DNA from 2 places in the Brevibacillus sp. HB1.4B genome. Region 2 is predicted to be linked to the other one. Evidence: predicted binding sites of a transcription regulator. Region 2 holds the regulator's gene; the other holds the start of a gene.
What was found. The regulator Rex, encoded in region 2, represses fermentation and respiration genes when NADH is low (regulators of the CRP and FNR family bind a similar motif). The targets are predictions, from matches to a motif close to TTGTGAAATATTTCACAA.
Positions count from the first base shown of each region.

Region 1: hcp (hydroxylamine reductase) is a predicted target of Rex. The motif match lies at 10,443-10,460, and genes of this name have one in related genera.

Region 1 is NZ_JABSUT010000005.1:306,229-322,036, forward strand. It holds gene HP398_RS14865 (FG-GAP-like repeat-containing protein) at 1-867, shown strand, start outside; gene HP398_RS14870 (APC family permease) at 927-2,744, opposite strand; gene HP398_RS14875 (hypothetical protein) at 2,955-3,797, opposite strand; gene HP398_RS14880 (YdeI/OmpD-associated family protein) at 3,973-4,566, shown strand; gene HP398_RS14885 (DUF2785 domain-containing protein) at 4,645-5,466, opposite strand; gene HP398_RS14890 (sigma-70 family RNA polymerase sigma factor) at 5,730-6,305, shown strand; gene HP398_RS14895 (hypothetical protein) at 6,295-7,365, shown strand; gene HP398_RS14900 (YcdB/YcdC domain-containing protein) at 7,617-9,005, shown strand; gene hcp (hydroxylamine reductase) at 9,084-10,379, opposite strand; gene HP398_RS14910 (nitrate/nitrite transporter) at 10,525-12,024, shown strand; gene HP398_RS14915 (Crp/Fnr family transcriptional regulator) at 12,108-12,815, opposite strand; gene HP398_RS14920 (hypothetical protein) at 13,001-14,041, shown strand; gene HP398_RS14925 (molybdopterin oxidoreductase family protein) at 14,028-15,808, shown strand, end outside.
Region 2 is NZ_JABSUT010000001.1:271,647-287,454, reverse strand. It holds gene HP398_RS01555 (NAD-dependent epimerase/dehydratase family protein) at 1-224, opposite strand, end outside; gene HP398_RS01550 (glycosyltransferase family 2 protein) at 221-1,024, opposite strand; gene HP398_RS01545 (glucose-1-phosphate thymidylyltransferase) at 1,021-2,067, opposite strand; gene HP398_RS01540 (glycosyltransferase family 4 protein) at 2,190-3,362, opposite strand; gene HP398_RS01535 (hypothetical protein) at 3,343-3,765, opposite strand; gene HP398_RS01530 (DnaD domain-containing protein) at 3,871-4,554, opposite strand; gene asnS (asparagine--tRNA ligase) at 4,677-5,966, opposite strand; gene HP398_RS01520 (WIAG-tail domain) at 6,183-9,098, opposite strand; gene HP398_RS01515 (AAA family ATPase) at 9,277-10,788, opposite strand; gene HP398_RS01510 (hypothetical protein) at 10,781-11,308, opposite strand; gene HP398_RS01505 (cell wall elongation regulator TseB-like domain-containing protein) at 11,461-11,940, opposite strand; gene HP398_RS01500 (hypothetical protein) at 11,970-12,674, opposite strand; gene HP398_RS01495 (hypothetical protein) at 12,808-12,987, shown strand; gene HP398_RS01490 (amidohydrolase) at 13,051-14,355, opposite strand; gene HP398_RS01485 (redox-sensing transcriptional repressor Rex) at 14,372-14,995, opposite strand; gene HP398_RS01480 (ComEC/Rec2 family competence protein) at 15,011-15,808, opposite strand, start outside.

The DNA of each region.
Region 1 (15,808 bases), on a different contig from region 2:
CCTTTTGATATAACAGCGGCTGACTTTAATTGTGATGGAGTCATTGATTTGGCTACCCCAAATGCGGGTTCCGATAACGTTTCTGTACTCATAAACAACGGGTCAGGAGGCTTCTCGACTCCCTTTCAGTTCCCTACAGGAGCAGGTCCTTTCAGCATTACAGTAGCTGATTTTAACGGAGACGGAAGAGTTGACATTGCTACTGCAAACGAGGATTCGAGCAATGTTTCTGTTTTGCTAAATGGCTGCGTTCAGCCACCAACCTGCCCGCCTGACATGGTTGTACCCTGCCCTATCGTAAACTATCCAACACCTGTTGCCACCTGCCCCGGAGTCACTGTTACCTGTTCTCCGCCTTCTGGCTCCCTTTTTCCAGTGGGAGACACTGTTGTCACCTGTACGGCACAAGATATATTTGGGAATACGGAAGTATGTTCATTTACTATCACGGTTATTGACGAGCCTCCAACCATCAATTGCCCTGAGGATATCACAGTCCCTGTTTTACCTGGGCAAACGTCCGCTACTGTTACCTATGAAGTCACTGCCACTGATACTTGTGGGGTAACCTCTATTACCTGTCATGGGATCACACGGTCCTTTTCTCCTCCTGCCCCAATTGCAGTTGCAACCTTTACCATGGACTTTCCTGTAGGAATGACGATGCTCACCTGCACAGCCAGAGATCAGTCAGGAAATATGGCCTCTTGTAGCTTTGTGGTTACCGTCACTTCTGGAGTCTCTAACAGTATTCAGCCAGAAATCATTCGAGTAAAAAAAGTGTATGATTGGGTAGTCTTTCAATCTAATTTTAGGCTCATACTGGATTTAAATCGTAGTCATGATGATCAAGGAAATCAAAAATGAACCCGTCTCCTTACAAGGGACGGGTTTTCTTAGTTGTTTATGGTTTAATGGATAAAGCTTCATTTCTTTAAGCGATATGGAACCGTAGCGATTTTTACATCTTGGCGGGCAAATAAATACGCGCGGATCAATAAACTTGTCTGGTTATGAAGTAAGTTATGCCACCAACGCTTGGTAATAAACTGCGGAATCATGACAGTAACATGATCCGTTTCTGCCTTTTTCCACTCAACGGTGTCAATAAACTTAAACAAAGGTCTTATGATACTGCGATAATGTGAACGCAGGACAATCAAACGTACTCCGGGATTCCAGAGATCCCATTTTTCTTCCATTTTCTTCATGTCTTCATCACTGAACCCGACGTAGACAGCGATAATATCATCTGACAATGATTGCGCATAACTAATGGTGTTTTTCACCACCTGCGAAATCCCTGCCACAGGAATAACGATTACACTCCCTTTGGGTTCGGGTTTGTCTGTTTCCATATCAAGTCGTAACTCATTTGCTAAATCTCTATAATGCTGATTGATCTTCCTAAAGATGAAAATGACGATAGGAAGGAAAATAAAAATCGGCCAAACCTGAGAGAGTTTTGTAATCAAAAAGATGAGGCAAATGGTAAGGGTCGTTAGCATTCCTAACGTATTGATAACAAAAGGTAGTAGCCACCCTGGGGGCTTTTTGGAAATCCAGCGTTTCATCATTCCGGCTTGAGACAAGGTAAACGGGATAAAAACCCCAAGGGCATATAAAGGGATTAAGTTTTCCGTTTCTCCTTTAAAAGCAATCACTAATAGTGCTGAAAGAATAGCCAAGAAAATAATTCCGTTTGAAAACCCAAGACGATCTCCCCGAACCATGAACATGTTTGGCATAAATCTGTCTTTGGCTAACATAAAGGCGAGTAAAGGAAAGGCTGCAAAAGCAGTATTAGCAGCCAGGAATAAAATAAGGGCTGTAACAGCCTGAATCGAGTAATACACGATTCCTCGTCCAAAAACAGCAGAAGCAATTTGAGATACCACCGTTTCCTTTGGATTCGGTGAAATACCAAACAAATAAGCCAACAGGCTAATGCCCATGAACATAACACCGAGGATAAGCCCCATTATGATAAGCGTTAATGCTGCATTTTTCGGTGCTGGGTCCCTGAAGTTGGGAATTGCATTGGATACGGCTTCTACCCCTGTTAATGCCGAACACCCTGAACTAAACGCTCTCAATAGCAGGAATAAAGTTATTCCCGGAACAACTGTCCCATATTCTGGGGGATGGGCTTGAACATTTCCAGCCAACCATTGAAAACCGCCGCCAATAATTAAGACGAGGATAGCGACAACAAACAAATAAACAGGGTACATTAAAATCGTTGCCGATTCTGTTATTCCACGTAAATTTAATATCGTAACGATTGCAATCATGAACAAGGCAAGTAGAACGCGATGTTCATGTAGCACTGGAAATGCCGAGGTAATAGCGTCTGTAGAAGCAGACGTACTAACAGCAACCGTTAGAATGTAGTCCACGAGCAAAGAGCCACCTGCAACCAGTCCAGTAGTAGTTCCTAAATTGTCCTTTGCGACAATGTATGCTCCACCACCTGTTGTATAAGCAAAGATGGTTTGACGGTAAGACAAAATGAGTATGGTTAAAAGACCAACAACCGCAATGGAGATGGGGATAGAGTACCACATCGCTACTGCACCCAAAGTAATTAACACGAGAAGAATCTGTTCTGTACCGTAAGCGACAGAAGAAAGAGCATCAGATGAAAGAACCGCCAAAGCCTTTACTTTATTTAACTTTTCTTCGGCAAGTTCACTTGATTTCATAGGTCTACCGAGTAAAAATCGCTTGAATTCTGAGATCATGTGTATTCCCCTATCTGACATTTCTCGTTAGTTTTCCCACAGCTACAAAAAAATGAGTCCATTTCTTTGTTTCCCATGGATTGGCAACTATGTAAGTAGGTAGGCTAAAAAAAACGGGTTCTTGTCCTTTAGCTTCATGCTTTTGGACAAAACCCGTTGCAATCATGTAATGGGAGCCTTTTACAGGAATGACTCCTCGGAACAAGTCATTCACAGAATACGTTGAAACAATCGAAAATCGGGTGGACTGCACCCTGCCATACGGTAAAGTCTCAGATAACTGTACGCGTATTTATAAAAATGGCCATGTCTGCTTTCAGCTAACGCCTGTTCCCAGTAAGAAGGTTCTAATGGATTCAACTCGTTTGCCGTAACTGCCGACTCAGATTCAACCCGATTTTCCTCGAGTGTATTTGCATAAGCCAAGAGGTTGATTCTTGCGTAAAAGGCCGGATCGAGATTGTCGTGTACATCATGGCGATAAGCTTGTTTCATTTCTACAATGGCGTGACCATGCGTAAGGATATGCCCCAACTGCATATCGCCTTTCTCCATTTGCACCGGTCTCTGAAAGTTATGGAGTAAGTCAAGCACAGTCTCCGGAGTCAGCTGCAATCTTACACCAGTATAAGGTACGCCGTCAGGATCAATGACGATATTCTCTCCATTCACAGTAACAAAACCAGGACCTGATGCTTGGAAACTACCAACAATTTTCCCCATGGCATCAAACAATTCGGCAGTTGCCGGAATAGCGGAACGAGAGAGCATGCTCAGCAAATAGAACGTGTAAATCACGTCATGACCAAGCGCATGGCATGTTTGGTTCTTTTGGACAAGCAGTCTCATCATTTGAGCAGGAAAGTCCTCGTATTCGTTGTTTGCCCGATACTGCTGTTCGTTTGCATGTTCTTCCACAATTTTATCAAGATTTTTACGAATCAACCCTTCTAACTTGGCAGGTACAAGTTTTTCTTCCAAGAGTTCAGTCAAGGCGATAACTGCACACGCCCAATGTCCTTCCCACATATTGCTTTGTGACGATTCGATCATTTTTTGGCAAGCCCATTTCCTATAGAAATCGATATCCAAATCAATCACCTCTCAATCTGATAGAGCTTATTCTTTAAAAGAAGGAACCTGAATACATGATGATAGAATAATACAAATACCATAATGTCAAAACTAAAAATTGACATGACACCAACTAGATGAGAGGTGTTCCTTGATGACAACAAGTAAAACGAATCCTAAGGTTGATGAATTTTTAAGCAAGGCGAAAACGTGGAAGGCTGAATACGAGAAGTTGAGAAGTATTGTCCTTGACTGTGAGCTGACTGAAGATTTTAAGTGGATGCATCCTTGTTACACGTTTGAGAAAAAAAACATTGTTTTAATACATGGATTTAAAGAATATTGTGCGCTACTGTTTCAAAAAGGTGCCTTGTTAAAAGATCCAAATGGGATTCTCATTCAACAAACGGAGAATGTACAGGCCGCGCGCCAAATCCGGTTCACCAATGTGGACGAAATCATGGAAATGGAAGCTATTTTGAAGGCCTATGTTCAGGAAGCCATTGAAGTTGAAAAAGCTGGCTTGGAAGTGAGCCTGAAAAAGCATGAAGAATACATCATTCCTGAAGAATTGCAAATGAAAATGGATGAAATCCCTACCTTGAAAACTGCTTTTGAAGCATTGACTCCGGGACGGCAAAGAGCCTACATTCTTCATTTTTCAGCACCCAAACAAGCCAAAACGCGAGAATCAAGGGTTGAAAAATGCATGCAGCAAATTCTCGATGGAAAGGGATTAAATGATTAGTATATTTGATGAGGAAATGGTGAAGAAGAGGCGGGAGAACCGCCTCTTTTTTGTTTTTGTATTCGTTTCATTCCTCTATCAGGAATAGTATACTTTTTCTATTTTATATAATGTCTGCTCGATGGTTGGGCAGAGATCGGCATCTCCTTTGTAAAATTTCAAACGAAAGTACAAGCTCTTCAAAAAATTCTTTCTATTGATTTTTTGTTTAAAGGCAGGCAGAAATTCGGAACTCTTATCTACATCTCCAAAACTTTGAATCCATTGCTCTACATAACTCTGGCTAAGCATTTTTCTATTCAGAATACTAACAATGGCTGTTACCATTCTCTCATCTTCCCCATCGGAGTAAATTCGATCGGTTATGGTCATCTTTTCGTAAACCAAATCGAGGATGGTGATGAGGTCACTTTTATCCAACTCGGAACATTGAGCTAAATCATCTAATGCATCCGCTGCATGGGCTATGGCATGAGCCCAACCTTTTTCTTCATCATATCCTCGGTAATCTCGCTCTTCACGTACGTTGAAAAATACTTTCTCTTTTATCGCATGGATGTTCTCTCTGGAGAGAAAGGGTGATTCTCTATGCCGCATGAGGAGTAGGGGGATGACTAGCATAGAGAAAGAGCGGGTAAAGACAGAGTCTGTATTTGTTTCACCAAGCTTAAAAAGCAAATGGTTTTTATCTAGAATGATTGGTATCAGTTGTTCTAGTTCATTTGCAGTTAGAGAATTACCAGGAATCCAATGTGATAAGGTTGTATAAATGAGGTCATCACGTAATGTGGCATCCAAAGAACCAATTTCATTCATCATTTCTACTACGAATTGAAATGTATCGGATGGTGTTTGGTAGCCATTTTCTTTTATGAATATTAGCTTTTCTTTTACATTCATTTTACATGCTCCCACTCTTTATTCTTCGAACTGACTTTGTGGCTTTACTTAGTGATTATTGTCATTTTAGATTTCGACATAAATAGGTTATCAACCTCCAAAACATGAGCAGTTCTGACTGTGGTGGGGTGAGATGTAGCAGTACGAGCACGCACAGAGATCCTAGGATACTCACCTTTTGCAAAAAAAATAAGAAGAGGACCGAACCTTTTTCCGAAAGAGAGACAATATAGTGTGTAAGCTTACTCAGGAGGGCCCTCTGAATGGAAAATGAAGAGATGTATCAATTACTTATAAAAATGAAAGAGGGTGATGAACAGGCATTTCATACGATGTATGATGCTACCTTTCAGGACGTATACCGGACCGTCTCCTTTCTGGTGGATCAAAAGCAGGATCGGGAAGATGTTATGAATGAAATCTATATGCAAATGTGGACCTCACTTGCTAATTACGATACGAACCGTCCTTTCCAGTTCTGGCTGCATGGCCTGGTAATCCGTCAAGTGCAGAGATTTCGGGTCAAGAGCTGGAGGAGATTCCGCATTTTTGAGCGGATCCGTTCCTTCTCCCGGGAAGAGTCTTATTGGGATGAACATACTGCGTTGATGGATGGGAGGAACCAACTGATATCCCAGTCCATACGAAAACTGACCGACAAACAGCGGACAGTGATTATCTTCCGCTTTTATCACGACTATACTCTTGAGGAAATTGCGACGTTGCTGGATATTCCGTTGGGTACAGTCAAGTCCAGATATCATGCTGGCCTCCAGGCGCTTAGAAAAGACTTCGGGAATCTCCCCCTGGAAAGGATGGAAAAGATCAATGACTATTGAACATAAAATCCGTGAACATCTGCACGAAGAGGCAGAAACGATGGAGTGCCCGCCGGCCATTTCCAAACGTATAGAACAATCCTATTCTCACTATTTGCAACGAAAAAGGAGCGAAATAACGATGAAAAAACGTTTAATTGGTGGATTAGTTGCTGCTGCGATTTTGATTCCAACCGCTGCATTTGCGGCCCCTGTGGTGATTGACATGCTTACTCGAGCACCAATGACTTCTGAACAAGTCAAGCTTGATGAGGTTGGCAAGGCAGCACTTGAAAAGTTGTACAGCGCAATTCCCGAAGCAAAATCGTTTGAGATTATCGATGCGAGCTACCTTGGAGACTCCAGTGATTCAACCAAAAAGGTCCAACTAAGCATCGTCCTGCAGGAAAAAGGAGGAACTGGCAAAAAGCTTACTCTTCATACAAACGGTATTACGGGTGAGATTCAAGACCTGACTCAAGAGAATTGGGAGCCTAAGGAGAAGGCGCTCATTACTTTACCGGATCAGGAAATCCAGGCAAAGGTAGATCAGCTCATTGATAAATTGTATGGCAACATCAAAGATTACGAGGTTGCCATGGAGCAAATGGACAATCCAGATCAAAAAACATTTATCTTGAATTACACCAAGAAGGGATCAGAAGGATTTGAAGGAGGGGGTTACCAAGCATTTGTTCAAGGTAATACCATTAGTCTTTCTCCGGTAGCTCCTGCACCATCAAACAAGGAAGTAGAAGGTTATTTTTCTAGAGATGGTAAACCTGATTATACTGCTGATAACTTCTTAAACGATGAAAAACTGTTTTCTTTACTAAAAATGAGCCCGACAGAGTTAAAAGAAGAAATAGCAAAAGGGAAATCTGTTGTAGAGGTTGCAGCATCTAAAAATATCTCGAAACAACAAGTAATTGATGTGATCGCAAAAACACAGGCTGAAAGACAACTTCAAGATGGAAAAAATAAAGTAACAATCAGCGATGATTTACTGAAACAAATGATGAAAGCAGTTGAGCGAAAAGTCCTACGCGTCATTGAACACAAAACGGAAACAGAATGGTAGAAATAACAAGGCAAGGTCGAGGAAAAAGAGGCGGGAAACCGTCTCTTTTTTCGTTTCAAATGAAAGGAATTCTGCTTAGAATAAGTCCTCATAACAGATGATTTGCAATAGCCGATGTAAATCTGCTTCTTTATCTTTTGCAAAATATGTATATTGATATAGAGTTAACAAAGAATGGAAAAACATGAATGTGATCAAATCCGCAATGATCCGATGAAATCAATGGGAATAGATAGAGGAGGAACATGTGTATGAAGCAAAGGAGTACAAAAGGATTTTGGAAACGATTGTCGATTCTCTTGCTTTTATCCTTACTCGTACTAGGCAATATTGCAGATGAGAGTACACTGGTACAGGCAGCTGAACAAAAATCAGAAAAGATTCTTTCAGAACAAGAGGCTATTGAATACGCCAAGAAATGGGTGACTATCCCCGAAGGTTATGAGTATGGCTATGGGAACTACTACGAACCGTATGAAGACTATATACCCTATGCGGGGTGGTCCCTTATTTGGAATAAATCAGATCAATCAAGTATCATGTATGTAATTCATCCTGTCTCAGGGAATCTGTTGAGATATCAATACCATGGCGAGCACAGCGAAGCCCCTGGCCCTGCTACAGCGAATAGAAAGCAAATCGCTCTTGAGGGAGTAATGAAGTTTCTCACAAAAGTCATTCCTCTAGAGGAACGAGCGAAGCTAACATTGCTAGAAGAAGGCGATTTCGAGAGCAACAATTCGGAAACGTACTATTTTAAATTTCAGAGAGTAGAGAATGGTATTCCTTTTAAGGACAATGGGATCACTGTAACCATGCGAGGAGACGGAAAGGTTCTGCGATTCAATCGATTATGGTATGAGGGGGAGTTGCCTGACGCAAGCCAAATCATATCGGAAAAGGAAGCGCGCGAGCTGTTGGAACAAAAAACGGAGCCAACCATGTATTATAAGAGTTTTTCTAGTGGAGATCATGAGGAGAAATACATGTTGGTCTACGATTACCTACCAACCGATCCGCAAATGGTAGATGCGATCTCAGGCGTGATGATCGATGGCAAAGGGGCGGTGGCGAAACCAAAGCAACCGATCAAGATTTTGAAGGAAATGCCCTCTGCTTCAGCTCCAAAGGCGGGGAGTCAGAAAGACGGAGGTTTTACCCGTGAGCAAGCGGAGGCAAGCGCAATCCATCTCCTGCAAACGACGCTCCGTGATCAGTTGGCAGATATTTATATGCTTGATCCACAGCCGTATGATGGAGGTCTGAGGGGGAAGGAGACGAATTGGCGGGACTATAAAGTGCATTTTGGATGGTTGAAAAATGGTCTTTTGATTAAGAACGCAAGATTTGAAGTATCTGTCAACCCGTACTCAGGCAACAGTAATATAGGGGATGACGAGCTTCCCTCGCCCGTTATTCTCGACAATAACATGCAGAGAGTAGACCTCGCCTTTGCGAAAAAAACGGAGCAAGCCGCAAAAAAATCGCTCGAACTCTACTACTTGCTACCGGATAAAGACTTTAACGAGGTAGAGGAACCAAAACCGCGGCTTGTTTACCGCCTCAGCGGAGATAAAGGATTTGTCGACGCACACACAGGAAAATGGATCAGTTTTTTAAAACGTGAAGAAAGCAAATGAGCAATCGCGAATGAAAAAAACGGCTGTCAGTGGTTAGTCTTACAACTAACCTTCTGCCAGCCGTTTTTTCTATTTTGCCTACTGAGTGATTCCCAGCATTTGATTCATATCTTCTTGGGCATCACCAATCAATTGGATATGGAACAAGTCTTGTAGTACTTGCAGAACACCGGGCTGAATGAACTCAGGCAATTTTGGGCCAATCCGTATATCTTGTATCCCCAGGCTAAACAGACCGAGCAGGATGGCAACCGCTTTTTGTTCAAACCAGGAAAGAACGATACTTACCGGCAGCTCGTTCACTTCACATTCGAAGGCATCGGCTAATGCAGCTGCAATCGTAATGGTAGAAACCGAGTTATTGCACTGTCCCAAATCGATATACCTTGGGATGTCGGTACCTGGCACGATGCCGAAATCTACATCGTTAAAACGGAATTTTCCGCAGGAGGTAGTAAGAATGACTGCTTCTGGCGGTAAGGACGTAGCCAATTCACGATAATACTCGCCTCCCTTGCCAGGAGCGTCACAACCAGCGATGACGAAGAAGCGTTTGATCTTTCCTTCCTTGACTGCCTGAATGATTTCAGGGGCGATGCCGAGGACCGTTTTGTGATGATACCCGGTCGTCAATGTCAGTTCCGATTCGATGGAAGCCTCAGGAAGAGACAATGCTTTTTCAATGAGTGGCGCAAAATCGTTATCTACAATTTTCGTCACGTTCTCCAATCCGGTTATATCATACGAAAAGAAACGATCGGCGTAGCTGCCTCGAATGGGCATCACACAGTTTGTTGTAGCGAGTATGGCACCTGGAAATTTCTCGAACAATTGACGTTGATCGTACCATGCTTTCCCGATGTTACCTTTCAAATGAGGATATTTCTTCAGTTCGGGATAGCCATGTGCAGGCAGCATTTCGGAATGCGTATACACATTGATTCCTTTACCTTCTGTCTGTTTTAACAGCTCTTCGAGAGCAAACAGATTGTGCCCCGTAACAATGACACACTTTCCTTCTATTTTATTTTGCGAGACTGTGATTGGCTGCGGGACTCCGAAATGATCCGTATGAGCCCGATCCAAAAGCTCCATGACTTTGATGGCGGCTTTGCCTACTTTCATGGCCATTTGCAAATGTTCATCCAAGTTAAAATTCACATTCGTCAATGTAAAATAGAGAGCTTCCTGTGTAATCCCATCTACTTCAGGATCGATATAGCCTAGTTGACGAGCATGTGTTGCATAAGCGGCAATTCCTTTTAAAGCAAAAATAATGGTATCCTGAATACTCGCAAGATCTTCATTCTTTCCACAAACGCCGATGACCTTACAACCACCTGATGGAGTCTGTTCACATTGATAACAAAACATGTATAATCCACTCCTTCGATTCAAGATTTCGCTTTGATTATAAGCGGATTGCCTGGAAGGAGGCTGTGATTAAAATCACAACGGGAAAAAACATTGCCTCTTATCATAGTGGATGAAGAAGATTCCCAAGTTGAGGGGTGTTGTTATGGTACGAAAATGGCAGTTGCCGTTACAGACGTTAAGTCTTACGGTCGGTTTCATGGTATGGGTCATTCTGTCATCGCTCATGCCTTTTATCAAAGAAACCGTACCCATGAGTGCAAGCGAGGTGGCGTGGGTGACAGCGATTCCAGTCTTGCTTGGATCGTTGCTGAGAATCCCCGTAGGATATTGGAGTAACCGATTTGGCGCGAGAATATTATTTAGCATAAGCTTTCTCTTGCTGCTGGCTCCTGTTTTTTATATTAGCCAGGCGACCACTTATACAGATTTGTTAATCGGCGGGCTATTTTTGGGGATAGGTGGAGCGGTGTTTTCCGTTGGTGTCACGTCTCTCCCTAAATACTATCCGAAAGAGAAGCATGGTTCTATAAACGGAATCTACGGTATGGGGAATATTGGTACAGCGATAACCACTTTTGCAGCGCCAGTTCTGGCTAAATCGTTTGGATGGGCAAGTACTGTACAGATGTTTCTATTATTGCTTGCGGGATTCGCTGTACTTACCTTCTTGATGGGGGATAAAAATGAACCGAAGGTAGTGACGCCTCTTGGTCAGCAGATCAAGAGTGTCTACAAAAACGAAAAGCTATGGTTAATCAGTTTGTTCTACTTTATTACATTTGGTTGCTTCGTCGCTTTCACCGTGTATCTCCCGAATTTTTTAGTGAGCCATTTCCAATTGGATAAAGTAGATGCAGGTATGAGAACTGCAGGGTTCATTCTTTTGGCGACACTGGCGAGACCATTGGGAGGATGGCTAGGTGATAGGTGGAACCCCTTCAAGGCATTGATGATTGTGTTTGCCGGGCTCGCCTTGTCTGGTATTGTCTTATCGTTTTCGCCATCGATTTTAATGTATACGGTAGGGTGCTTGTTGGTAGCGATATGTGCCGGAATTGGTAACGGTGCTGTGTTCAAATTAGTGCCGATGTATTTCTCACGACAAGCGGGGATTGTAAATGGGATCGTATCTGCCATGGGGGGATTAGGAGGATTTTTCCCGCCGTTGATCTTAACGCTGCTGTTTAATCTGACGGGGCATTACGCGATCGGTTTCATGGCTTTATCGCAGTTTGCACTGGCAAGCTTGGTCTTGGTGATGTGGATGTTTTATCAAGAAAAGCTGCAGCTCGCCGCCACCATTATGGAAAAGACGGGAGAGGCGATACTGATTACCGATACACACGGAGTCATAAAAAGTGCGAACTATGCTTTTACGAAAGTGACCGGTTATGAGATGAATGAGGTGATTGGCAAGTCACCCAATATTTTAAAATCAGGCAGACAGGGTGCCGACTTCTATCAAAAGATGTGGGACTCGATCAAGAAGAATGGCTATTGGCAAGGAGAGATCTGGAATCGCCGGAAGAATGGGGATCAGTATCTCCAATGGTTAACGATCAGCGCGATTCTGGACGATGCAGGAGATGTTGAGTACTATGCGGGCATGTTCAGCGAGCTTGCGGAGCAAAGACATGGATAAAGAAGCTTGAATCACTTATGAAAAAAAGTCTTGGACGGACAAGTCCAGGACTTTTTTCGTGTAGATATGTATGTAGAGTTTGCTCACATTTGGCAAATATCAGGAGGGCAGTCATCACAAAAAATGGCTTCTTTTAAATAGGCAAGGTCTTTAATCAAGATAAACCCCTGAGGAAGCAGATCAATGGTGTCCTGTTTTTTCAGATCGGAAAGCATCCGGTTGACACTTTCTCGTGTCAGGCCAATGAATTGTGCCAAATCACGATTGGTAAGGGAAAGGTCGATGAGGATTCCTTCGGGGTGTGGCTTGCCGTACGTGTTACTCATGCGGATTAGCGTTGAATACAAGGCGCCGATTTTGCCATTGAGTAGCAAATCCCGAAATTTAGACTGCATCCGTCTGTTCATCAATCCCATCCAACGCAGGAAGTCTACGCAAAATTGACCGTTTTTGATGAGCATTTTTTCCAACCCTTGTCGCGGGATGATCCATATCTCACCCTCCATCAACATGGTGCCTGTGGAGGTGTACGTCAATTCCTGTTCGAAGAGCCCGGAGACGCCGACTAGCTCTCCTGCACCAAATACTTGCAGCGTCAGTTCTTTTCCATCGTTCGTGTTTTTTGTGAGCTTAATTTGGCCCGACGAAATTAAGAATAGCTGATCGGCTCTTTCACCATCCAAAAATAGAACGGCTCCGGGAACGAAATTTTTCCTAACAGAAAACGTTTCAAGGCTATTCACAAAATCGGAAGAAATCTGCTGTACAAACGTTGTGCCATTTCCGGTCATGTGGTCCCTCCTACAGCAAGGATACAAAGGTAACTCATTATATCATCCGAAATTGATGGTTTGGGAAGAGGAAATCGTCCTGATTGTGGCAGGGGTGTGAGGTAAATCACAACCTGGGTTACGAGTCATTGCTACAATGACCTCAAGCGAAAGGAAAAAATGAGCAGCAGCAGGGAGGGTGTTGTATGAACTATCTATTTGCTTCCAAGGTGGCGAAGCGTGCTTTTATCATCATTGCTTGCTTGTTCGTCCTAAGTTACGTGGGAACACGTTTTTTCACTCATATTGATCTGGCGCTTTACGGCTATATGGTGGGGACTCTTGTCTTTATTGGTGGCTTCCTATACCGATTTTCTGCGTGGGCAGATCGCCCGCCAACGAATGTCATTTTGAAAAAGGGGTTACGACTTCTCTTTCGTAAAAGCACGGCGAATACAACGGTAGATCATCTGGCCATCTATCGCTTTATTTGGAATCGGGGATGGTACCGCTGGACTCAGCACATTTTGCTGGGATGGGGATGCATCTTGGCCGCGTTTGTCACCTTTCCGTTAGTTTTTGGCTGGATGTATTTCACGATGACGGACAACGGCTACTATCAGGTCGTGTTCATGGGTGTGGATATTCTGACAGTACAAGCAGATGGCTGGATTGCTTTTCTCTTTTACAACGCGTTGAACATTACTGCTTTTATGGTCATCGGTGGAGCAGTCATGGCATTGTATCGCAGATTCAAGAACATGCAAGCACGGGCTGAACAATCCTTTGTCTACGACTTTTTACCTTTATACCTGCTACTGTTTATCAGTGTGACAGGCTTGATGTTAACTGCAAGCAACATGTTCTTAGGGGGCTTTGGGCACCCGGTTATATCCGTCACACATCAATTCGCAGTGATTGTGACCTTGATTTATCTGCCATTCGGAAAACTGGCTCACATACCGTTCCGCCCGATGAGTGTGTTTGCACGCAATTATCGCGAACACTATGGCGAGCAGGAAATGAAAAAGTGCAAAGTGTGCAGCAATGAGTTTGTTTCTGCGGAACAGTCGGCAGATGTGATCAATGTACTGGGTAAAAACGAAATGGCTTTTCAAATGGAAGAAGGATTCCACTTGGCTGAACTTTGCTTGCCGTGCCGCAGAAAATACCGGATGTTCCGTTTCACAGGAGTTCCTACGCACGAGATCAATGCCAGGGAGGCAAATCAACATGCCAAAGGATAAATTTTTTAAAGTGATTGAAAATAAGATACATCCAAACGAGAAATTGGTCAGCACGCACTGCTGCTACTGCGGTATGCAATGCGGGATGAACCTGCGTGTAGATACAACGACGAACAAGATTATCGGCGTGGAGCCACGGTACGATTTCCCTGTCAATCTGGGTAAGATGTGCCCAAAAGGGGTGACGGCTTATCAGCAGGTGAACCATCCAGATCGGATACAGCGGCCGTTGATTCGAACAGATGCATCATTAAAAGGCACGGCGGAAGGATTTCGGGAAGCGTCCTGGGAGGAAGCACTTGACTTGATCGTTTCCAGGTTCAAGGAATTGCAACACAACTATGGCAAAGATACCTTGTCTGTTTACTCTGGCGTTTCCATGACGAACGAAAAATGTTACCTCACAGGTAAGTTTGCACGGGTCGCCTTGCAAACCCGCTATATTGACTACAATGGCCGCTTCTGTATGTCCTCCGCTGCGGCAGGATTGAATCGAAGCTTGGGGATTGATCGCGGTTCTACCGTTCCCTGGACGGATATTCATCAAACAGACTGCTTGTTTTTGGCCGGTTCAAACGCGGCAGAGTGTCATCCAACCAGCATGTTCCGTATTTGGGAAGTACAAAATCGAGGCGGTTATCTGATCGTAGCCGATCCACGGGAAACGCCTTTGGCACGTCGAGCTGATATCCACCTGGATCTGCGGCCCGGTACAGATTTGGCACTGGCAAACGGAATCGTTCATCTCCTGATCAAGAATGGGCATATGGATGAAGACTTTATTCGAAATCATACGAATGGTTTTGAAGAAACAAAAGAAGTGGTTGCTACCTTCACACCGGAGTATGTCAGCGAAATAACAGGGGTTTCGGTGGAGAAGATTGTGCGGGCTGCCGACATTTTCGGGAGGGCACCCGATGCGATTGTGATGTTTTGCCGTGGTGTGGAACAGCAGTCGAAAGGGACGGACAACGTATCGGCCTATACGAACATGTCGCTCGTCACAGGCAAGATAGGACGTCCAAAATCAGGTGTTGCAACCCTTACTGGTCAAGGAAACGGTCAGGGGGGGCGGGAACACGGGCAAAAAGCCGATCAATTGCCTGGCTACCGCAAGCTCGATAATCCTGAACATGTGCGTGAAATAGCATGTGCCTGGGGCATTTCCCCGGAAGAGATGCCGCAGAAAGGTGTCTCTGCCTATGAGATGTTCCAGCTGATGAAGGATAAAACGATACGCAGCTTATACTTACTCTGCTCCAACCCGGTTGTGAGTGCGCCAAATCTAAACCATGTTCGAGAGTCCCTGAAAAGTCTGGACTTTATGGTTTGCTGCGATTTTTACTTGTCCGAATCAGCTGAATACGCCGATGTCGTTCTTCCTGTTACGACTTGGGCAGAAGACGATGGAACGACTACCAATCTCGAAGGTCGCATCATTCGTCATCGTCAGGCACAGGAATGGTTCGAAGAATCCAAACCTGACTGGTGGATTCAGATAGAAATCGCCAAAAGAATGGGGCGCGGACAATTCTTTACTCACTTGAAGTCTCCCGAGGATATTTTCAATGAAATACGTCAGGTCTCCAAAGGCGGAATAGCTGACTACTACGGGGTCACCTACGAGAAAATTGATCAAAACAATGGTGTTTTCTGGCCGTGCCGCGAGGAGGGTGACGAGGGACAGCCCCATTTATTCCTGGATAAAAAATTTTATCACCCAGATGGCAAAGCCAAAATATGTGCGCTGCCTTACCGTCCGCCAGC
Region 2 (15,808 bases):
ACGTTCTCAAGCCAAACGTCCCAGCGCCCAGTCTGAAGCGTTGTAGAGTGAAAGGTGAAGGCAGGATGTTTTCCTATTTCGGCCAGATTACGCAGTTTCGCAGCAACATCGTAGTTATCGATAAACCCGTCTATCCCGATGACTGTCACGCCATCGTTCAACAAGCGCTGTGTCAAATGAGACCCAATAAAACCTGCACAGCCGGTGACAAGAGCTTTCTTCATCGCCTCCGACGCCTCACTTTCTTCAGCCTTTTAATGACTAAATAACCTTCCTTGTAACCATAGATGGCCTTGTACTTCTTACCCCACCTGTTCAGATAAAATTTGAATGTTTTTTTTCGCAAATAATTACGGCGGAACTTCATTTTGCTGTCTGTGAGCTGACCTTTATGCTTCGTCCGGTTGTACAGGATCTGGTTGATGTATCTCACCCGATACTTTTCAATTAATCGCAAAATGATTCGCCGGTCCTCCATAATCCTTCCCTCGTATCGATCCGAGGTATCCCAACCACCCACTTTGTGCAGGGCTTCTACGCGATAGCAACGTGGAGAAACCATCCAGCGATTGTACTTCAGAAACTGGTATTTGTTATGAAATGTCTTATGCTTCACCTTAATCGTTTTGGTATACTTTCCGCTCCTAACTTTCCAGATGTTCATGTTGCCATAGAAGAGAGCTGTGCTTTTCTTGCTTTTGTGAATGTACTTTTTGAGCACTGACAGCGTTCGTTTCGGTAACCAGTCATCGGAGTCGAGTTGTACGAGATAAGGGGTATCCACCATGGACAATGCCTGATTCATGACTTTGCCGATTCCAGAATTTTGTTCCATTCGATGATACATAATGTTTGGGTGGTACATATATTTTTCAATTTTACTTCTGGTGTGATCGGTTGACGCATCGTCAATGATCAACAGCTTCCAATCTTTTGAGGTTTGATTCAAGACGCTGTTGATGGCTTTGCGAATAAACTTGGCGCGATTGTATGTCGGAATAACTACAGTAAAGGTCGGATTCATACGTCCTCCCTCTTGAAAGCCGGAATGCAAATGGACGATTTGTCGCTTACAATGAAGACTCCTGTACTGTTAGAAGATTGACCCGTCAACATCGATGAGCGGCCGAAAACGCTGTTTGTTATTTTCCAAGCGATTTCTTGCAGCGAGCTGTTTTCCAGCAAGATACTATTTTCGATATACGAGCAATTTCTCAAGCTTACGCCATTTTGGATCGAGACGTACGGTCCGATTTGGCAATTTTCAATCACACAATCATCACCGATTAGTACCGGACCCGTAATCTTCGAATTTTTCACTATGGTTCCTTTGCCAATTTGATGTTGATTGCCTAGCTCCCTCGTAAGCATCCACTGGTTGGCCTCCAGCCAGCGATCAATGGTTCCCACATCCGAATACTTTCCGTTGGTGACGGAGTGAGCCAACTTGAATCCGCGATTAATCATCGATTGAATCGCATCCGTTATTTCTAGTTCGCCTCGGGGAGATGGCTGCAGGGTAGCAATCGACTCAAAAATAGGTGGCGTAAACAGGTATGCGCCAATCACTGCCAGGTTGCTCTTTGGCTGACGTGGCTTTTCCTCTACAGAGATTAGTCGTCCTTTTTGTACTTCTGCGATCCCATAATCCTGTGGTCTCTCCACTTTACTTAGCATCACGACACCGTCAGATTTTCCCTGCGTAAACGCTTTTGTAAGTCCGTGAAGCGAATCCATCAATAAATTATCACCTAGTAGCAAGATAAACGGTTCGTCTTGTAAAAACGGTTGCGCTAGCTGGACAGCATGGGCAATTCCCAGTCGTACCTCCTGCCTGATAAACGTAATGGTAGCCCCGAATTGACTACCATCGCCCACCATGGGAGGAATCTGTGATTGAGAAGGATGTATCACGATGCCAATGTCCTGAATGCCCACTTCACGCAGTTTGCGAATGCAATAGTGTAAGACCGGGTGATTGGCCACAGGGAGGAGGGTTTTCGGTTGCGAATAGGAAAAGGGGTGCAGTCGCGACCCACGTCCAGCACACAAGATTAACCCTTTCACAAGTATCACTCCCCAGTTGTGCTCTGCGATACTTATAAGGTATGCGTATCTGGATAGCTGGACAGGGCAGACGTCCACATTGGCGCAAGAAAAGGCAACCACCTACATCCTTTCCGTTCGAATTAACCAGTTTTTAAAAGCGGTTGTTTCTCTTCACTTCGCGTTGGAACAACTGTTTCAAACACGTTCAGATAGCCTTGCGCTGTCGCGTACCAAGAAAAAAACTTGGCTCGTTGCAGGGCCTGTTTGCCCATTTCATTCCGGACAGCAGGTGAACTCCACAACAGTTCCCAGACAGCAGGCAATCCTTTTTCCCAATCTTTTGGCGGAATGATAAAGCCACTTTTCTCGTGGGCAACGACTTCACGAATGCCACCACGTGGAGTGGAAATAACGGGCTTTCCGGAAGCCATTGCCTCTAAATTGACACGGCAAAACGCTTCTTTCCAAACGGATGGTGTCGCCACGACATCCCCAATTTGATAGTAAAGCGGCATTTTTGCGGATGGTACGAAATTGACGAAACGTACCTTTTTACCCAAAGGCTTCGCAAGTCGCTTGAGCTCTCGAACATACGGGTTCAGGCGATTACTGCCGTATCCCGTACCGCCCACAATGACGAGTTTGGCTTTCGGGTCTTGTTTGCTCACCTGGCGAAAGGCTTTGATCAGCACATGCACCCCTTTTCCGCGCATGAGTCTGCCGGCATAAAACAAGACGCGATCATCTGGCTTCAATCCGAGTTCTTGGCGCATTTTTTTGACCGCTATCTTTGCAACCTGATAAGGAGTGACATCGACTCCGAGGTGAACCGCATGAATTTTATTGGCAGGAATCTTGCAAGTCCGAATAAAATGTTGACGTAAAAATTCACTGTTCGTAATAAAACCTGTTGCCAGTCGAACGGCACGCCGCATATTTTCCTTGCTGATGATCGGCTGTGACCCATACACGTGAGAGTGCATATTCACAAAGACCGGGATCTTGGGAAAATGGCGTTTTAATGTGAGAACATAGATCGGTCTGTTTTCCACGAGGATGACATCTGGCTTGTTTTTTTTGATATGGTTAATAATCCTGCGCAAATAAGGCTTTGGCCCTTTATACGGGACGCGAATAAACTGCCGGTTTTCTTCCACCGATGAGGTTGGATAGGTCGCACATTGACGCGTGTAGATCTTCACGTTATGCATGGGCTCAATCATCTTTGTAACCTCGTCAATATCGTGTTCGACCGAGCTTCCTTTGACCGGTGGTACAGAAAAGGGACCCGGACTAATAATTGCGATGTTCATTTCGCTCGATCTCCCACTCCTTTTTCAGTGAAAGAACTACTTGATACAGGTACTGCAATTGTTTAGTATGGTTCCCTTCAAGCTTCTCCCATCTTTCTTCCCACGAAGCCAGTGCCTCTTTCAGCTCCATCACTTCTTGTTCAAGCTTGTGAACCTGTTCCACGACTACCTCGTCGGTCTCTCTCATAATAATTTCGAAGGTAGGCTCCAAGACCAGTTCCTTCGGCTGCTCTACTGTTGTTTTTACAACCAACTCTTGAACGTTTTCCGTTACTTCCTCTTCCTGTTTTTCATTGGCTTTTACGATTGAAATACGTTGAACTGCCTCATCTACGACATAACTTCCTGAAAACACACCTGGCGTTACCCAATGAGACAGATCCCATTTTTTTCGTTTTTCCACAAGTCATCGCCTCCTGAAGCTTGCATCTACGTAATATGTTATGACAGACAAGGAAAATGGGTACGTGTACGGTGACATAGAAAAAACCGCTTGATTTGGATGAAATCAAAGCGGTTGCCCGTGGTCTCTCATATTTGCTTGTCTACGGAAGTTCAAGCTGTAAAGACGTGCTTGTTCTACGGTTGTAATCTGCTGCTTTTGCCATTCGAGCAAGATCCTGTCAATATAGCGGATGTGGAGTTTGCCGACCGTTGCAGCCTCACGCAAAGCGGTCAATATCAATTCTTCCTGATAGCCGTCCTGTTCGGTCCACATGTGGATGTTCTCCAATTCAAATGGCGCTAACGGGCGACCAAATGCCTGTTCAAAACGAGCGTAAATGGCAACAGGTTCGGCATCCAGAGAAACGGCCACTTCCATAAAGGGCTCCATGCTTCTCGGGTCTGCTTGCTGCTCCCGCCAGGTCTGGTACAGCTTTTTGTACAAAGGGGTCAAATTGTATTGCTCATGACGCATGCCAGTCTGAGGATCGATAAACTCATCTATCGTAATCCAATCTTCTTTTAATAGCTTTTGTAGAGATTGAATCAATTTCCTGCTCGTCATGGACATGCGTTCCTCCAGCTCGGTTAAGGTCGGGAATCGATTCCCTTCCTGCTGAAAGGATAACAGATGAATCAGTAGCATCATCTCGTCATCAGTCAATGACATACGCTTATACATTTTCAAAAGAAGGTTGGAGACGGATGTTGCTCCTTCTTGCAACAATTGCAATATATGGGAGTCCATAACGCATATTCACCTCTGGGTTGGAATAACAAGGGAGTGCGTAAAACGCGCTGTCAAACAATAGGAACACCCTGCTGCCCTCGCGCAACAGGGTGTAGATCATTCAGTGATAAAGGAACTCTCTATGGGTAGAGACGATTCAGCATGCGTGGGAATGGGATCGTTTCACGCACATGATCCAGACCGCAAATCCATGCAATCGTACGCTCCAGACCCAAACCGAAGCCCGAGTGAGGAACTGTACCGTATTTGCGCAGATCCAAATACCAGCGATATGCCTCTTCCGAAAGCTCATGCTCAGCAAAACGTTTCTCCAAGAGTTCTGGATCATCAATCCGCTGGCTACCCCCGATGATTTCGCCGTAGCCTTCTGGTGCGATCATGTCCGCGCACAGAACCACTTCCGGACGTTCAGGGTGTGGCTTCATGTAGAAAGCTTTGATTTCGGTAGGATAATGAGTGATGAAAACAGGCTTGTCGAAGTGGTCCGCAATCATCGTCTCATCCGGTGCCCCAAAGTCGTCTCCCCATTTGATCTCGCTACCTTTTTCCTGCAACAGTTTGATCGCATCATCATAAGAGATGCGTGGGAACGACCCTGTTACATTTTGCAGTTTTGTGGTATCGCGCTCCAACGTTTTCAGTTCGCGCTCACAGTTTTTCAATACGGATTGTACCACATGAGAAACAAACGCTTCCTGAATACGCAGATTTTCTTCATGATCCACGAAAGCCATCTCCGGCTCGATCATCCAGAACTCGATCAAGTGACGACGTGTCTTGGATTTCTCGGCACGGAAAGTTGGACCGAAAGAGTAAACGCGGCCTAACGCCATAGCAACTGCTTCCATATAAAGCTGGCCGGACTGCGAGAGATACGCATCTTCCTCAAAATATTTGGTATGGAACAGATTGGTGGTACCTTCCGCAGAGGTCGGTGTCAAAATCGGTGGATCTACTTTTACGAAACCGTTCTCGTGGAAGAACTCATACATGGCGCGAATCACCTCGGAACGCACAGCCATGACTGCACGCTGACGTGGAGAACGCAGCCACAGGTGGCGATGGTCCATGAGGAAGTCAACACCGTGTTCCTTCAAGGAAATCGGATATTCCTGGGCGATCTGAATAATTTCCACACCTGTTACTGTCAGTTCGTAACCGCTTGGTGCGCGGTCATCCGCACGAACTACACCGGTTATGTAAAGTGAGCTTTCTTGTGTGAGCTGCGATGCATTCTCCCACACTTCTTCCGCTACTTCCGCTTTTACTACTACACCTTGGATGAAGCCGGAGCCGTCGCGGAGCTGCAAAAATTGAATCTTGCCGCTGCTGCGTTTGTTGTATAACCAGCATCCCAGGCGTACTTCTTGTCCAACATGCTGCCCGATTCGGGCAATCGTCGTCAACATTGAATGATTCCCTCCATTTACCATGCCACGCAAATACAGACTAAGTATACCTGATAATTATACTATTGGGGGCCTGCAAATTCAATGAAAGTCTCCTTGTATAATGTTAACCATAAATTTATTATGTAAACTAATGTACATTTGGGAGACCTGATCTCAACATCGGCCTCCCCGCTTCTGAATCATCCACTCGCCCCATTGTTGTTTCCTACCGAATTATTTATCATGCTCGATATCGCTATCGTATTCTTCACTACTTTCATAATAATCTTGCTCGAGATCATTTTCATCCGTATCTTCTTCATCTTCATCTTCATCCATGTCATCCTCGTCCATGTCCTCATCTTCCATGTCTTCATCGTCCGCATCTTCATAATCCGTATCTTCATCATCCGCGTCTTCATAATCCGTATCTTCATAATCCGTATCTTCATCATCCGCGTCTTCATAATCCGTGTCTTCATCATCGGTATCTTCATCATCGGTATCTTCGTCATCGGTATCTTCATCATCGGTATCTTCATCATCCATGTCTTCATCATCCATGTCTTGATCTTCCTCGATCTGATCTTCGTCGACTTCTTCTGTCTCCAGTTGCTCCCTCTCCGTTGACCATTCCAATATTTCGTGTGGGACACCTACTCCTTTTTCTCCAATCGCGATCCAGTGAATCACACCAGTCGCTTCTTGACCCTCTTGATTGCGAAACACGGTGATGATCGCTGAAGTCCTCTTGGTGTATTTGAGCGACGTATATATCCCCGGTTGATTTGTCATCGCCACCATACAATAATGTGTATCCGCATATGGCTGTGGCAAACGAACGGTCACATCTGTGGACTTGCTCGTGGCAGAAAGTCTGAATGGGACGAAACCGTATTGTTGAAAGGTTACTCCTACGTGATTATGCGTTTCAATGACCGGAAAGCTCAGCTTCTCAGCCGTAATCGACTCATTCTCAATGTGAAGCGTAGAGACAGCTTTGGGCGCAATTTTGGAACCGGTCACGGAGTCCTCTGCCAGTTTTTCCTGCGTAATGATCCGGTTTTGCAGATGCTGTTCTGTTATGCTTCTGGCGACAAGATGATTTCCTTTGAGCGTCCCCTCCATAATATGAGTTCCATCCAAGCTGCCTTTTATGACATGAGCACCATGAATCGAATGGCTATCTAGCTTGCTCGCATCAATGCTCTGGTCAGCTATTTTCTCTCGGGTGACACTGCCTTCCTGTAATTTTTCCTTGGAAATGGAGTTACCCTGGAGATGTTCATTTTGAATGATATGACTGTTGAGATGTGTAGACGATATTGCTTTTTCGGCGATCTTTTCCCCTGTGACGGCTGCTCTGCCCAGATGGCGTGTCTTGATCGCATCTTTGGCTATTTTGGGGGCTGTGATGACGGCATCTCCAATTTTGCTTGTCGTAATGCTTAGATCTGAAATTTTGTCTGTGGAAACAGATTCCGGCGCCAATTTTGAGGTGGTCACCAAGTGGTCATGCAGATGTTGCGTGTGGATGATGTATTCGCGTAGATGATTGCCCCCAATGAGTCTGTCAGCCAAATGATGTTCTTCTATAGATCTTCTTGCCAACTTTTCTGAACGAATGGACCCGTCAATCAGATGTCGTGAACTCACACTCTCGTCGAGTAAGTGTTTCTCTCCTACACTCTTGTTCGCCAATTTGTCGATAGTGACAGCCTTGTCGGCTATTTTGCCAGTGGTAACCTGCTGATCCCCAATTTTTTTGGACGTCAGCATCCCATCTTGCAAGTGGCTCGATAGGACACTGCCAGCTTGTAAATGTGTACTACCGATTGATTCTTTGGCGAGTTTTTCTGTCGTGACACTGTTGTTGCTCAAATGCTCAGTCGAAATCGCATTTGGCCCCACTTTATCACTGGTCACCGCTTCTGGCTGTAAATGCTGGCTGTAAATGGCCTGAAATGCGATGTGATGATTCGTGATGCTGCCAGCGCTAATATTACTGCCAGCTATTAGCTCTTCAGTGAGGTGATGACGGTAAATGGAGCCTTCACGGATATGTTGAGACTCAATTGCATCCTCGTCTATCTTCGTCGAAGTAACTGCTCCATCGCGTAATTTATCTCCTGTGACTGCTCCATCCTCAAGCTTCACTGTGTTGATCACATAATTGGCTAGGTTACTTGTTTGAATGGATCCCATTTTTATTTTTTCCGTGGTAATCGATTGATCCTGGATCAAGTCATTCGTAATGGCTTGATCCTGAATATGCTTACTCTGAATCGAGTGGTCGGCAAATTTCATGGAGTCGATGGTTTTATCAGCTAACTTCTCCGACGTAATGCTATGGTTGATCAATTTTTGCGCGGATATCGAATAATCCTGCAAATGCTCACCGTCTACGATTCCCCGCCCCAGATGATCCCTCAGTATCGCATGCGGTGCGATTTTGGTGGAGGTTACGCTCATGTCCGCGAGTTTGCTGCTGTCCACGGCATAATCCTTCAAAATCGAATTATCCACGGCGCCTTGCTTAATCTTGGATGAGTCAATGGCACGGTTCGCAATTTTTTCAGTGGTCACTGATTGATCTGTCAAGTCGTCTGTATAGACAAATGATTGGACACGATCATCATTTCGGTCTTTGATGACCTTCGAATAAAAGTTCGGATTGGCAGTTGAGCTTTGTTTGGAAGATGCATCCTGTTTGGAAGTTGTATCCTGTCTGGAATTTGAAACCTGTCTGGAATTTGAAACTTGTCTGGAAGTTGTATCCTGCTTGGAAGTTGTATCCTGCCTGGAAGTTGTATCCTGCCTAGAATTTGATACCTGTCTGGAAGTTGTATCCTGCCTAGAATTTGATACCTGTCTGGAAGTTGAATCCTGTCTGGAAAACGAGTCCTGTTTGGAGGATAGGTCCTGCTTGGGTACTTTGGGAATCGGTTGTTGTTGCTCTTTCGGTGTGGCAGCAGAGAGGGGAGGTATTCTCTGATCGCTCTCCAAATTACTTTCAAGCAGATTTAATTCGAGGTCTTCCATCCACTCCCGATCGGGTGATGATGTATATGAGAGCGGTAACTCGTGCATGGTCTGCCTAAAGGTTTTACTCAGACTTTTGTTTGCTTTTCGCCGGTTCACATTGGCCATAGGGTCTCCTTGCCTCCTGATTTCATTCCCGTATCACTCTTGTAGGATATTCATCCATTTCCCTATTTGGCACCGTGTCTACAAAATTGTTTCATCCTTATTGGCCTAAGTTTCCAGCCAACACAAAAAAACCTGCTTGGCCAACTCTCCCGTTGGCTAGCAGGTTCTTTATCTTCATTTATACAGCAACTTCTTCTTTTGTTTGTGACAAAAGCGTCCTGAATTCATCGCCTTGCAGAACTTCCGCTTCCATCAATGTGTACAAGCCTGTTTGGAATACGGAGTCATATTGTCTCAAAAGATTGCGAGTTTCTACGAGCAACCCATCCAGCAGACGCTCAACCTCATCATGAATACGACTCTTCTCCACGTATTGCAAATGTACAATCCCCAGATCCGACATACCGCTTTGTACAATTTCCTGTGCCATTCCCAGCGCTTGCTCGAAGTCATTCTTCGATCCAGTACTGCGTCCACCGTAGTAGATTTCCTCCGCTACGGCTCCTCCAAGGCTAACCATGATTTGCTTTTCCATCGCATCCTTGGTATACAAATAGCGGTCTTCCATTGGATTTTGTCGGACGTACCCTAGTGCTTTGCCACGTGGACTCAGCGTGACCTGCGAGACAGAGCCTGGTCGCACCATCTCACTGACAATGGCATGCCCCAATTCATGGAGCGCAACACGCTTCTTCTCTTCCTCTGATGCTTGTCGGTCTACTTTCTCTCCGAGCATGACCTTATCCACGGCATAAGCAAAATGCTTCGCAGTGATCTTGTCCAGTCGGTCACGCATGGCGTAAATAGCCGCTTCATTGGCTACACTTTCCAGCTGTGCGCCAGAAAAACCGAATGTCTCTTGTGCCACTTTTTCCAGTGTGACGTCTTCGCCAAGCGGTTTATTCGCCGTATGAATGGTCAAAATCTGCTCGCGTGCTGGCTTGTCTGGGAGATCAACGCTAATATGACGGTCAAAACGACCAGGACGCAACAACGCTGCGTCGAGCATGTCTTTCCGGTTCGTAGCTGCCATGACTAAAATCCGCGGCTTGTCGGTCGTAGCTACACCATCCATCTCCGTCAACAGTTGATTCAAGGTCTGATCGTATTCACGTTGCTGTTGACCGTCCCTTTTTCCACCGACGACATCGATCTCATCGATAAAAATAATCGCGCTGTCTTGCCCATTTTTCTCTGCCAATGTCTTCGCTTCTTGAAACAATTCACGAACGCGTTGTGCACCGACACCGACGTACATCTCTACAAACTGCGAACCTGATGCCGCCACAAAGGCAGAATTTGTATAGTTCGCTGCTGCTTTCGCCATCAGTGTCTTACCCGTACCAGGAGGACCTGTCAAAAGAACACCTTTGATCGGGCGAATCCCGTACTGCTCAATTTTGTCTTTATACACGAGAAAATCAAGCGATTCCTTCAGTTCTTTTTTAGCGCGTTCCTGTCCACCAATATCGGCAAACTGCACGTCCGATTTCGGCAGCTCATGCTTGTTTGCTTTTCTTTTCCCACCGAGGGCGACATTCCCGCCTTGTCCATTTTGCTGACGGATGAGCAGAAAGTAAATCGCCCCCAGTACGGCTCCGAACACCAAGAATGGCGTAATATTTACACCTAGAAAAACAAGAAAAATAAACAGTGCAGGTACGACGCCGATCAGTACTTCCTTACGCACGTGCCGTCACCTCTTTTTCAATGGAACGGGGGATGATGGTGTAGAAATCCGCCGTTCCTTTTTTCAAGTAAACATAAATGTTCTCGTCATCCATTAATGCAGATGCTTCGTCCAGCTGATTCCCCTTTTTCCATTGTTCCACGAGGGCTGGAATGCGGCTATATTCATGCAGTTCCACTGCTTCTGTAAACACAAATTGACCGCTCTGCCATATATCATTCATCGCTGTCGACTGATTGTCTATGTCAATGACCACTTCTTTTTCCCCTGCGATCTTTTGTGTTTCCTTTAGCAAATTGCGATATTCTGCTGGAAACGTGTCAGGCTTTGTAACAGTTACATCTATTTGAATTTTATCTTTGCTGATCTCCAAATTACCCAATGTGGCGGACTGCATTTGTCCAATTTCTGCACGGATTGGCTCCTCAATCTCCATCTTTTGATACAAGAACCATCCTCCGAACAGGAGTGCCAAGGTTGCCACCAAAGATAATCCAATTGCGCTCTTTTTCAACTGCACGGCTACTCCCCCCATAAATATCGTTCTCGTTTTCTCTCTCTGCAACGTCCCCAGTATATCATATGAGTATATCAATTTCTTATACAGATGTTGGATGGAATGCCAAACAGGCCTTCTCCCATAAGGAAAAGGCCTGTCGTCAAGCAAGCGTATTAGGTTGGCGCGAGCACGTATGAGGTTAACAAAGCACCTGTGAATAGATCATAGTGAATATAGTGAAAACGACCGTCTTTGTCTTTGACAGTGACTTCCCAAAATTTCTTATCGTTTTCGAGACCAGGAACCAAATGAGTGATCTCCGATTGCGGGAATGACTTGTAAACCGCCTCTTCTACATTCTTTTTAGGAACAGCTAGATCCATTCGATCGAAACTAACTTTCTGATCGGTCATCCATGCTACAACCTGTGTACCCGCCTTATTTTTCCCAATGACGACAGCGTAGCTCTCCTTGCCTCGATATTCATCAATGGATTCAATCTCCGTGATTGTCGTGCGATCCTGGACCCACTGACGAACGGTTTCCTCAAATTGATTACGCTCTCCTGCTACAGAAGCCGTCAGGTGATAGGCGAACCCAGCTCCCGTAAGTAAAATGACGGCTACGATTGATAGGATAATTCGTACTAACACAGCAAAGTAACTCCTTTACGTGGCTGACATTACAATCGGAATCGAAGCTGGTCTCTCTTCACTCCAACTGCCGTTTGCATTTGCAAATCCAGCTCCAGTTGGCGAAGCTGCCCCGTAGTTGACTCGTACCATAGTTGGTAATTGACTTTCATTCCCTCTGTTACGTTCGAAGACAAATCCTGAATAGGGAAGGATGGACCTAACCACATCGATAATAACGAAGAGACTTCCTCTGGTGGAACCGCTATCCGATATCCACTCCATCCTTGCCCTGCAGTATCTTCAAGGCGTTCAGGACTAACCGATTGCAAAACTCCCTTGAGCAATACTGCGTGCTCATGCGGGGTGAACATCGCATACGGCAGTGCGGCATGATCCTGTATCTGGCCATCAATTCGCACCGATACTGGTTGCCCATCTTTTCTGGCTATTTCAAGCTGGTGGCCACCGATTTCTCCTGTGAGCTGAAATTGCTCATTTTGATATCGCCCATGCAAGGTCTGATCCTGCATGTATACCAGAAATGAGCGTTCCTCGTCCTTCGTGATCTGCTCCAAAAGCTCCGCTACCGTCGTCGCTGTCTGCTCTGTTCCTGCTGTTTGTCTGACCGCAGCCGCAGTATCAGTGCTGTCTGTATTGGCTGATCGACTTACTGTCCCCAATACAATCCCAAGGAGAAATAGACCGAGTAGGATAGGAATGAGCCACCACAGCATTTTGGGCCGGATGTACATGTCGTCCCCCCTGTCCCATTTTTGTCTTTAGCCTATGCTATACGGGAAGGTTTTAGAACGACACGGAAAAGTTGCTAATCATACCTTAGGGTCGGGCGGTCATACTACATATACACCCCGAGGAGGTGAGCGCGTGACATCTTCGCAACAAACCACATCTCCTGACATACTTGGGTTTCTGTTACAGGAATACCGCGTCTCCTGGGCAGGATTGTCGTCTCCCTTGCGTCAATGGTCGCACACACCCACTCTTCATTTTCGCCATCATCTCCTGACAAAAGCTGTGGCAAAAATGAACAACGGAACGTCGTAGTATCCAATTCCCCTACCTACACCTACACTGCCTTACTCCTGTCCCCCACCTGACAGGAGCCTTTTACCGTTTTAACGTTTGGAATACGCGGTTTGCTTCATAAATCGCGCGCTCCTCATCGATGGTCAACAGCTTATGATTACGCATCAAGAATTTACCCGCTACAATCGTATCTTTCACATCGCGTCCATTTGCTGCGTACACCACGTGTGAAACCGGTTGGTGTGCCGGGTGGAAATGGGCTTGGTGGCTATCCAGCACGATCAAGTCAGCTTGCTTGCCTACTTCAATGCTTCCGAGTGTTTCCTCTTGGAATACCCCTTCTGCACCATAACGAGTAGCCATGCGAAGTGCTTCCTCTGCTGGAACCGCTACTGGATCGTTGTTCACACCTTTGTGTAGGATCGCAGCGAGTTTCAATTCCTCAAACAAATTCAAATTGTTGTTGCTTGCAGAGCTGTCGGTACCCAGGGACACGCTTACACCTTTTGCCAACATTTTAGGAACTGGCGCAACACCACTAGCCAGTTTTAGGTTGCTCACTACGTTATGAGAAACTCTTACGTTGTATTTTGCCAAAATGTCGATTTCTTCATCCGTCAGGTGAACAGCATGCGCGACGAGTGTTGGACGATTGAACATTCCCAGCTTTTCCAAATGCGCAACTGGACGAAGCCCGTAGTCCTTCTCGTTTTGACCGACTTCCCAAGCAGTTTCAGACATATGAATATGAAGCGGCAAGGAAAGCTCATCGGCTTTTTCGATAATTTGGGTAATAAATTCTGGCGAGCACGTGTACGGCGCATGCGGTGCCATCATGACGGTAATACGCCCGTCTGCCTGATTATGCCATTCTTTTGCAAAAAGAGTCGCGTCTTTCAGCTTTGTTTGACGTTCTTCTTCGGAGCACAGACCAATCATCCCTCTGCAAAGGCGAGCACGCATTCCAGCAGTATCGACTTCCTTCGCCACGACATCCATATGATCATACATATCCACAAACGTAGTGGTACCGGTACGAATCATCTCGATAAGCGACAGCTGGGTACCCCATTTTACTGTGTCTCCCGTGAATTGCGCCTCCAATGGCCACATTTTGTCTTCAAGCCATTGTTGCAGCGGCAAATCATCTGCATAACCGCGTAGGAGGGACATACCAGCATGTCCATGCGTGTTGATTAAGCCAGGCAGTATGTAATCACCTTTTTGATCGATGACTTCATCGTATCCCGCTTCCGACAGGTCCTCAGGAGTTGGGCCCACATACGTAATCTTGTTGCCTTCGAATGCTACGGCACCATCGTAAATGACTTCATTCGTATCGTTAACGGTAATGACTGTTGCGTGAATGAGGATCGTCTTTTTCATAGTATACACTCCATTCTTACGTCAAATAGTAGGCCAAGCTTTGCAGGTTGGACGTCACATCCGCATAGTGAATGCGAACATCTTTTCCTGCGCGAATCGTCGTAGGGGCAAAATTCAAGATCCCCCTGATACCCGCTTGAGTCAACTGATCACATACGGATTGCGCTGCAGGTGCCGGTACCGTAATAATCGCCAGCTTGATTTGCTTGTCGACGACTGTTTCTTCCAGCTCTGATAAAGGCTGAATGGGTATACCTGCGACTTTTTTGCCCTGCTTCTCTGGATTATTGTCAAAGATGGCCGCAATCCGCATGTTATCTTTCAAATAAGCGTTGTAGTTACTAATGGCATGGCCCAAATGCCCAGCTCCGACCAAAGCGACACGGATTTCATCCGTTAGCTTCAGAATTTCACGGATTTTTTCCACCAGATAATCGACATCATAGCCGATTCCCTTTTTTCCAAAATCACCAAAAGCTGCAAGATCCTTTCTGATTTGGGCAGGATTCACATCAAGATTCTTGCCCATCTGTTGGGAGGAAACGGTGGTCACCTCAACTTGCTGCAAATAACTGAGGTAACGCAGATAAATCGGCAAACGACGGACGACCGCTTCTGAAATCTTTTCGTGTTTTGCCACGTTCGGTCTTCCCCCCTAATTCTTTTGCTTCAAAATCCGATATTCTTTTCCATTCGATAAAATGGTAATGGAACCGTCGTCGCTGGTAACGTATGTCTCGGCCCATGACTCACCCAAGCGCTCCATGACTTCCGTCTGACCGTCTTTCATTTGATCCCGTGATCGGCCTGTCTGAATAATGGCGACCTGTGGATCGACTTGCGTCAGAAACGGTTGCGAAGAGCCTTGATTGCTCCCCTGACCTGCTACCTTTAGCACTTCCGCCTTCAGTCTGTCATTTTTCCGTTCCAACAGTCGCTCTTCTGCTTTTTCATTCACGGCGCTCATAAATAAAAATCGCAATTGACCGTGCGTCAATCGAAAAACGAGAGAATTGTTCTGAGGCGATAAAAATAACGGTTCATCCGGGAGCAAAACTTCCATGGAGATTTCTTGGTCAAGAGTGAGTACTTGTCCTTGCTCTGCTTCCATCTGTTTTTGGTTGGAGCGAAGCAGCGCGACATGGCGAAGCGATGATGCGATCAGTTTGGGCAAAATGACGGCATCTACAAGCACTTGCTGGCTCAATGAAGCGTAGCCTCCCATATGCTCAGGCTGGTCGTTCGTCAACACGACATAGTCGAGCCGTGTGATCTTGAGCTCTGCCAAGCGTGCCGAGAGAACGGGCCAATCATCTGCCGTACCCGTATCAATCAGCATCGTTTTGCCGCCTGGCATTCTCAAAAGTGTACTCTCACCATGCGGAAGTGCCAAGTAGGTGATAATGAGACCCGAAAATTCCTGCTCTGTCTCTGTTTCAAACGGGTCATCTAT